DNA from 2 places in the Mycoplana sp. 10N416 genome. Region 2 is predicted to be linked to the other one. Evidence: riboswitches for the same ligand, from Rfam matches in the RefSeq annotation. Region 2 holds a riboswitch; the other holds the start of a gene.
The links. Region 2 has a riboswitch for FMN ahead of ribB (3,4-dihydroxy-2-butanone-4-phosphate synthase). Riboswitches for the same ligand answer to the same signal wherever they lie in the genome.

Region 1 (4,642 bases), on a different contig from region 2:
CGTCCGGCTCGCGCTTCTGGCCGTCCTTCTTGCCGGTGAAGGAAATGGCGCCGTCCTTCTTGGTGTCGATGTTCTTCAGGTCAACCGAGCCGGCCGAGAAGTGGCCCTTCACGGTACCGCTCTTGGCGTCGATAATGACGATGTGGTTGTTCTCCTGCAGGGTCAGGGCGATCTCGTCCTGGCCATTGAAGGAAACGAATTCCGGCTCCGGGTCCTCGCCCGCGATTTCGGCGAGCCCGGTCAGCGTAACGTGCTTGACCGTCGCGCAATCCGGCACGCCGTCCTTCAGCGACAGGATCACCAGATCGCCAGCCGGCATCTGCGGCAGCGCGCCATCGTTCAGGTCCTCATCGCGCTCGTTCTCGATGGCGATTGCAGCAAGCGTGCCGTCCTTGTTGATGGCGATCGAATCCGGCTGGCCGCCGAGATCGCAGGTCGCTTCCGTCTTTCGCGTCGCGATGTCGACGGTCGCCAGCAGGCCGGAAGGCTTGACGAAGCTCTCGCGGGTGTTGACGGCGACCAGCGCCTTGCCGCCAACGACGGCAACCGAGGTGGGCTCGCCCTCGAAGGCGACCGTGCCGGCAGCCTTAGGTGCCTTCGGCTCGGTTATGTCGATGAAGCCGACCGCCCGCATCGGGCTGTCGGAATAGACCAGCGTGTTGCCATCTGCCGTTGCCGTTATGATTTCCGACGAGGTCGGCGCCTTGGGATCCACACCGTCGGGCATGTTGTCGGCCACGGCGAACGAGGCAATCCGGTTGAAGACCGGTTCGGCGGCGGCCGGAAAGGCAGCGGATGCGAGAAGTACGGCGGTGAGGACCGTACCCAATGATCGGTTGGTCATGAAATTTTCCCCATGTGGCGAACACGCGATAGATGCGGTTCTGCGCGATGGGGATGACAGGCGCATGACAGCGGCCGCCATTTGCACCGACTATGGGCCGTCAAGCAGCGGTCTCGGTCGCCATTCTCTCCCGCCGCATTTCGCTGCGCATGATGAAGAGCGATGCACCGAGGATCAGCATGGCCCCCAGCCAGAGGTAACCGGCCGGCGCGTAGCCGAAGACCAGCCAGCCGGCGAAAACGTTGAGCGGCAGCTTCAGATCGTCGAACGGCTGGACGTAAGCCGCATCGGCCACCGTATAGGCGAGCGTGAGCAGATACTGCGCCAAGACCGTCAGCACGCCGGCAAAAACGAACAGGGCGAGCGCCACGCCGCTTGGCACCGCAAAACCGGCGGCGAACGCCAGTGCGCCGTTGATCGGCGTCAACAGCACCAGCAGCCAGATGGTGATGGTTTCGGGGCGCTCGATTGCGGTCAGGCTCTTGGTGATCAGCGATGACACGCCCCACAACAACGCCGAAAGTATCGGCAGAAGCGCCGCCCAGGTGAACTCGTCCGTCCACGGCTGAAGGATGATCATGGCGCCGGCAAAACCGATGGCTGTGGCGACCCATCGGCCGGGACCGACATGTTCACGGAGGAAAAGACGCGCACCGAGGATGATGAAGAACGGCGACGTCATTACCAGCGCGATGGCCTGCCAGATCGGGACCGAGGCCAGTCCGGCGACCCAGGCACCGACGCCGAAGGCGGCAAACGCCACTCGAACGACATGTCGCCAGGGATGGGCAGTGCGCATCGCCGCCAGCCCGGCCCGACGCAGGAAAGGCAGGGAGAAAACGAGTGCGAAGGCATATTGCCAGAAAGCTGCGGACGCGGAGGCAAAGCCGACCTTCATCGTCAGCCACTGTGTGACGACGTTGAGGACGGCAAAAGCGATACCGGCAAGGACCATGAAGGTGGCACCGGCCATGGCCCGGGAAGACGGCAGGCCGCGAAAAGTCTGATTCATGTCATGCATCCCGAACACAGAGACCAACACAAATCAGGACGCATGAAGGCGAGACGACGGGCAGCCCCTGCCCTTCGTGACGCAATCATTCTCTTGCATCCGGACTGTAACCGTCGGCTCCGGATTCGCACCGGATCTGCTGACCCTTTCCGATGGATGGAAAGGCGCTCGCGGGCTTGGGCTAACACCCTTACCGCCGGTGGGGACTTTCACCCCGCCCTGAGAACGACGCACCCGTAGAGCAATCCGCCGGAGCCTGCAAGACCCCGGAAATGCGAAAGGGTCCGGCTTGAACCGAACCCCTCGACCAACCTGGACGGCCGTCTTCGTGACTGGCCGTCCGGCGAACCCGATCAGCCGTTTACGGCGTCCTTCAGGCCCTTACCGGCCGAGAACTTCGGCACGTTGCGGGCAGGAATGTCGATCTCCGCGCCGGTCGAAAGGTTACGGCCCTTCGAGGCTTCGCGACGCGATACGGAGAAATTGCCAAAACCGACGAGGCGAACGTCGCCGCCGTTCTTCAGTTCGCCCTGGATCGTCTCGAATACGGCGTCGATAGCCGACGCGGCATCCGTCTTCGACAGGCCGGACTTCTCTGCAACTGCGGAGACGAGTTCGTTCTTGTTCATGTTTCCACCCCTTTCATACGGTTCGAAACGACTCATACATAAGTCGGGGGCAGAATACGCATCGACCTTGCCGCCGCAACGGGGTTTCGTCCACAAACGTTGAAATTCCGGGCTTTTCACAGCCTTTTTCAACGGAAAAGGCCGGCGTTGCCGCCGACCTTTTGCGTTTTCGCCCTGCAAAGGGCCGATTTTAAGGTTTCGTTTACCCTCAGTGGGCGACCGCAGCCCCGGTTTCGTCGACCGATTCGACGGTTGCAACCGGCTTCGATTCAACCATCGACGGATCCCATTCGATCGGCTCCGGCTTGCGGACCAGCGCGTGTTCGATCACCTCGCCCATGCGCGAAACCGGAATGATCTCCATGTTGTTCTTCACGTTGTCCGGGATCTCCGCCAGGTCCTTGGCGTTTTCTTCCGGGATCAGCACCTTCTTGATGCCGCCGCGAAGCGCTGCAAGCAGCTTCTCCTTCAGGCCGCCGATCGGAAGGACCCGACCGCGCAGCGTCACTTCGCCCGTCATCGCAATGTCCTTCGAGACCGGGATGCCGGTCATGATGGAGACGATGGCGGTCGCCATGGCGATACCGGCCGACGGACCATCCTTCGGCGTCGCGCCTTCCGGCACGTGCACGTGGATGTCGGTCTTGTCGAAGCGCGGCGGCTCGATGCCGAAATCGATGGCGCGCGAGCGGACGTAGGATGCCGCCGCCGAAATCGATTCCTTCATGACGTCCTTCAGGTTGCCCGTCACCGTCATGCGCCCCTTGCCGCCCGGCAGGCTCACGCCTTCGATCGTCAGCAGCTCGCCGCCGACCTCGGTCCAGGCAAGCCCCGTGACGACGCCGACCTGATCCTCGCGCTCGGCTTCGCCATGGCGGAAGCGCGGCACGCCGAGGAAGTCGTTGATGTTGTCCGCCGTCACCTCGACCTTCGTGGCCTTGCCCTTGATGATCTCGGTCACCGCCTTGCGGGCGAGCTTCATCAATTCGCGCTCGAAGTTACGCACACCGGCCTCGCGGGTGTACTGCTGGATTATCGCCATCAGCGCACCGTCGGTGACGGAGAATTCCTTCTCCTGCAGCGCGTGATCGCGGATCGCCTTCGGCAGCAGGTGACGCTTGGCGATTTCGCGCTTCTCGTCCTCTGTATAGCCGGCGATGCGGATCACTTCCATGCGGTCCATCAGCGGCGCCGGAATGTTCAGCGTGTTTGCCGTGGTCACGAACATCACGCTCGACAGGTCGTACTCGACCTCGAGGTAGTGATCCATGAAGGTCGAGTTCTGTTCCGGATCCAGCACCTCGAGCAGAGCCGACGATGGATCGCCGCGGAAGTCCATGCCCATCTTGTCGATCTCGTCGAACAGGAAGAGCGGGTTGGACTTCTTCGCCTTCTTCATCGACTGGATGACCTTGCCGGGCATCGAGCCTATATAGGTGCGGCGGTGGCCGCGGATCTCGGCCTCGTCGCGCACGCCGCCGAGCGCCATGCGGACGTATTCACGTCCCGTGGCCTTGGCGATCGATTTCGCAAGCGAGGTCTTGCCGACGCCCGGAGGACCGACGAGGCACAGGATCGGGCCCTTGATCTTGTTCGAGCGCGCCTGCACGGCCAGATACTCGACGATGCGCTCCTTGACCTTGTCGAGGCCGAAATGGTCCTCGTCCAGGATCTTCTCCGCATTGTTCAGGTCCGCCTTGACCTTGGACTTCTTGTTCCAGGGAATGCCGGTCAGCCAGTCAAGGTAGTTGCGCACGACGGTCGCTTCCGCCGACATCGGGCTCATCTGCCGCAGCTTCTTCAGCTCGGCGTCCGCCTTCTCGCGTGCCTCCTTGGACAGCTTGACCTTCGAGATCTTCTCTTCCAGTTCGGCCATCTCGTCGCGGCCGTCCTCGCCGTCGCCGAGTTCCTTCTGGATCGCTTTCATCTGCTCGTTCAGATAGTACTCGCGCTGGGTCTTCTCCATCTGGCGCTTGACGCGTGAGCGGATGCGCTTTTCGACCTGAAGAACCGAGATCTCGCCTTCCATGAAGCCGAGCGCCTTTTCAAGGCGCAGCTTAACGCTCGTCGTCTCGAGCATTTCCTGCTTCTCGACGATCTTGATGGAGAGGTGCGAGGCGACCGTATCCGCCAGCTTCGAATAGTCTTCGATCTGGC
Region 2 (4,642 bases):
AACGTCCCATGGTCCATGAGTGCCGTCAAAACGTCCTCATGTCGAAACAGCGACCAGCCGAGATAATCGCTATGGGCAACGGGACAGGTTTGGCGCATGTGGTCATAGGCCTGGAACTGGTCGTTCAGAACAGCTTCGCTGCGGGGGTCCCAATCGAAGGCAGATCCGCCCGACGGCCCATTGGTGTCGCATTCCGTGCCGGTTGCTGATTTCATCTGTCTCGCCCCCTCGTGTCGATCTCCTACCATCTGTGGGAAAGTCGAGCCGTGCGTTCTTTGCCGTGGCGCAAAGAGTGTTACGCAAATCCTGATTGGCCGTTGGGAAAAGGCCGTGAACAACACCCCTTATAATTGCAGCGACCAGGACCGGGCTGGGATGCCGCGAGCAAAGGCACGAGCCGATTATCGCGATACGTGCCGCGATAATCGAAGCGCTGCGCGCGGCCGCGCTCCGGCATGTCCGGCCGCCTATCTGACGCCGTGACGCAGGAGCAGCGGCCCGTAGAGCACGACAAAACCGAGGAACGCGACGATCCAACACGCCCCGGAAAGCGGCAGGAGCACCATTGTGAGTTCAGGCGCAAGGGCTGCGACGATCCGTGCCAGCGCGGCAAGGACAATCGGCACATAGATGGCCAGGACCGTCGATGCGGGTGCACGCAGCATCTGGCCGCTGTGCCCGCGTGTGGCTCGTGTCATCACCGCGAGCGTCATGCCGCCGATCGCGCCCACCGTCCAGGCATGGATGCCCGCGGTGCGCAGGCCGATGTCGCCCGACAGCAGGGCTGCGCCCGTCAGCAGGAAACCGGCTGGAACGAAGAAAAACGCCACATGCAGCACCGTCACCAACGGCTCGGAAAAGGTGCGGAGCGGCGCCCAGCGCAGTTGCCGCGCGAACTGCGCACCGGCAGCAAGCAGCATCAGGATGCCGGCCGGCCAAACGAAGGCCTCGAGGCGTGCGGCGATCGCCCACGCGGCGAAAGCCAAGAAGGCGAGGGCCATGCCGGCCATGTCGAACCGGTCGAAGGACGATGGCATTCTGCCCGGAGTTTTCTGGCGCAGCCAGTTGCCGGTAAAGGCCGGGATGATGCGTCCGCCAATGATGGCGACGAGCATGATGATCGTGCCGATCGCCAGCCGATCGGCTATCTCGGCGAAACCGTAGCGGCTCACTTCGTAAAAGAACAGAAGCTCCGCGGCGAACAACGCGCCGAGGGCAACAACGACCTTGTAATTGCGCCGGTTGCCCGCAACCACCAGTTCACGCAGGACGAAGATGGCAAGGACCGGCAGGAACCCTGCAGCCACCACCATGGCCGCATCGGCTCCGATCCAATCCGAGCAGGCGATCGCCACGCGGCCGGCCAGCCAGAGCGCAAAAAGCAGAAAGAGCGGCCAACCGGACAGCGGCTTGCGACCGGTCCAGTTCGGAACCGCCGTCAACAGAAATCCGGCGATAACCGCCGGCACGTATCCGAACATCAGTTCGTGTTGGTGCCAGGCGACCGGCGGCATTGCCGACGGCAGCTGCGTCAAGCCGAGAAACCACGGGACCCAAAGCGCCATCATCACCGCCGGCTGGAGGGCACCGAAGAGGAAGAAGGGGCGGAAGCCCGCCGAGAAGAAGCCCGCAACTGCGGAAGACGGTTTTGTCGGGGCTTGACTCGCCATGGTCAGTTTCCTTCGGTGATGGCGTGAGCGCGCCGGATGGGATGCAGCGAGGCGGTCAGTGAGGTGTGTTTCCGGCTCATGCAGCAATCTTTTAAAATGATCAAAGCCATGAATAGGGCCTCCGTCGGGCGCCTTCTTTGCGAAAACGCAAGTATGCGGGTGCGCTGCTCCAACGGGGGTCCGGGGGAGATCCGACGAGGGCAGGGCGGCTCGCTGCGCTCGCCACAGCCGATGGCAATCCGGTGCGGATCCGTGGACGACGGGATGGCCGGGTGATCGATGAGAGGCTTACGGGCCAAGTCGAGGACGGAGACGAGGGACATGACATGCACCATTCCGGGGCGGCCGATCCCGCCCCGGATCGATGGTCGTCGCGCCTATGCGGCGGCTTCCGCCAACCGGGAAGGTTGCGTGTCGTGCAAGTAGGCGATGAGATCCTCGATCGTCACGAGGCACAGGCCATGCTCTTCGGCAAAGATCTCGAGATCCGGCAAGCGGGCCATGGTGCCGTCGTCGTTGGCAATCTCGCAGATCACGCCGGAGGGGGTCTTACCGGCAAGGCGGCAGAGGTCGACGGCAGCCTCCGTGTGGCCGGGGCGGCCGAGCACGCCCTGCGGGTTGGCCCGCAACGGAAAAATATGTCCCGGCCGGGCGAACTCCTCCGGCCGCGAAACCGGATCGACCAGAGCCCTGATGGTTGCGGCACGATCTGCAGCCGAGATCCCCGTCGTCGTTCCGGGCAGGTAGTCGACCGAAACGGTGAAGGCGGTCTTGAGCGATTCCGTGTTGTTGGGAACCATCAGTTGAATGTCCAGCGCATCAAGACGGGCACCTTCCATCGACACGCAGATCAGGCCGCGAGCCCTGTTCATCATGAACGCGATCTTGTCAGCCGTCGCATCCTGCGATGCAAAGACGATGTCGCCCTCGTTTTCGCGACCTTCGTCGTCCACGACAATAACCATCTCCCCGCGGGCAATGGCGGCGATCGCATCTTCAATTTTATGGATAGTCATACTTCGGTCTTTCAAGGGTTGGGCCGGATCCCGGCCATTGTTGCGCCTTCGCGCCTGCGCGCATCGGCAAAACTTCCCTTGGGCGAACAAACACCGTCGCGCCTCCGCGAGGAGTGCTGCAGTGACCTTGCTCTCTTTCATCCGGACTATACCGTCGGCTCCGGCATCGCACCGGATCTGCTGACCTTCCGGTGAGACCGGAAGCGCTCGCGGGCTCCGGAATGTCTCCCGATACCGCCGGTGGGGAATTGCACCCCGCCCTGAGAACGCCGCGAAGATAGGAGCAATCGACCGTAAATTGCAAGGGGGCGCGTCCCTCGACGCGAAGATGCCCCGTCGCTAATCCACGCCGAAAATGCTACTGGTCCTATTGCCATTGAACGGCCCTTTTCGGGAACCATATAGACATCATGTGCTTGGAAACATTCGTCAGGATATCGAGGCTCGCTAAGGAAGCACCCGGCTTGTCCCGGTGCGGGCCTTTCTGAACCAGACGCCGCACACTTTTCCGCCCCGGGATCCTCATCATTTGCGGTTCGTTCTCCTGCAGCGCGCAAGCGCAGCACTGATTGGGCCTGTCAATGGGTGTATCTCCCGCCTTCCAGACCTCCATCTTCTGTCATCGCTTTCACCCTGCACGGCTCGACGCTGTCGGCGGGGCAAGGGATCCGTTGTCCATTTTCAAGATGACGGGCAAGGCGGTTGGCGACCGGCGATACATGGCGTCGGCCAGGTCCGCGATCTTTGCATTCCAAAACGGCGCAACCGTCGGCGATGCCTTCGGGTTGCCGCGGCTCTAGTCGAGCCGGGCAACCCGAACTTTCGACACCCTTAAGCGTAATATGAGGCTGCAAGGCAGCCTGAGAAAATCGTTAGGAATAGCCGTGACCCTTTGGACCGAACTGGCACGCGCCAGCAACTCTGCTGGCGACGAGATCATCCTGCGTACACGAAACGAACTGTTCGAGATCCGCTACAATGGATTGGAACTGATGTCGAACCTCAGCCACCAATCCGAAGACATCCTGGCGAAACGCTCGCTGAGGCTGCATGGTGCGCCGGCACGCAGGATCTTCATCGGCGGCCTTGGCATGGGCTTCACCCTGAGGACGGCCCTCAAGCACATGGAGCGGGATGCAGAGATCGTCGTGTGCGAACTGATTCCGGAAATCGTTGAATGGAACCGAACCCATCTTGGGCACCTCGCAGACCATCCGTTGCAAGACCCCCGTGTCAAAATTCGGGTTGGTGACGCGATGGAGGTGCTGGGGGAAGAGCGCGAACCCTTTGACGTGATCCTGATGGACACGGACAACGGACCTGACTTCACCGTGCGAGCGCCGAACGAAGCAATCTATCAGAGCTCCGGCATCGGGCAGATAAAGCAGGCCCTGAAGCCTGGTGGCATCGGCGGCTTCTGGTCCGCCACAAGCTCGCCTGGGTTCGAGCAGGAACTCAACAAAACCGCCTGGTATTGGAGACGCGACGAGGTGCCGTTGATCAGCGGACGGGTCGATGCGTTCCACTATATTTACTTCGCCAGCGAAAGCCCCGCCAAGGTCGGCTTTCTGCAGGCTGGATAAGACAAATTGACGAGCGTGCCGCTGCGTTGTAGCAGCAGCGGCATGCCGGTCTGGTGGCACCAGTTTGGCAGTTCCCGACTGATGTCGATAGAGAGTTTGATTTTCCAAAGGTCTCCACTGTGAGAGTTTTCCCCACCTACCAGCGCTACGCCATCTTTGCGTTTGTGGCGCTCCTCGCGCTTGCCTCTATCATCGCGGCAAGCCTCTACAGCCCATGGATGTGGATCTTCGCCGCAATATTCGTGGCGCTGACGCTTGTCGGCTTGCGCGACATTCGGCAGTACAAACATGCAATCCTGCGCAACTATCCCATCATTGGACACATGCGCTTTATATTGGAGAGCTTTCGTCCCGAGCTGCGCCAGTATCTGAT

Region 1: it holds a riboswitch for FMN, as region 2 does, so the genes downstream of both, AC1DDS_RS21300 (DMT family transporter) here and ribB (3,4-dihydroxy-2-butanone-4-phosphate synthase) in region 2, are expected to answer to the same signal.

Annotation. Positions count from the first base shown of each region.
Region 1 covers NZ_JBFTIM010000011.1:121,384-126,025, forward strand. Annotated here, with positions in the region: gene AC1DDS_RS21295 (esterase-like activity of phytase family protein) at 1-844, opposite strand, end outside; gene AC1DDS_RS21300 (DMT family transporter) at 945-1,856, opposite strand; FMN riboswitch at 1,940-2,087, opposite strand; gene hupB (DNA-binding protein HupB) at 2,210-2,485, opposite strand; gene lon (endopeptidase La) at 2,694-4,642, opposite strand, start outside.
Region 2 covers NZ_JBFTIM010000003.1:346,852-351,493, forward strand. Annotated here, with positions in the region: gene AC1DDS_RS08675 (cytochrome P450) at 1-215, opposite strand, end outside; gene AC1DDS_RS08680 (NnrS family protein) at 468-1,670, opposite strand; gene ribB (3,4-dihydroxy-2-butanone-4-phosphate synthase) at 2,048-2,686, opposite strand; FMN riboswitch at 2,812-2,958, opposite strand; gene AC1DDS_RS08690 (spermidine synthase) at 3,529-4,269, shown strand; gene AC1DDS_RS08695 (FMN-binding glutamate synthase family protein) at 4,389-4,642, shown strand, end outside.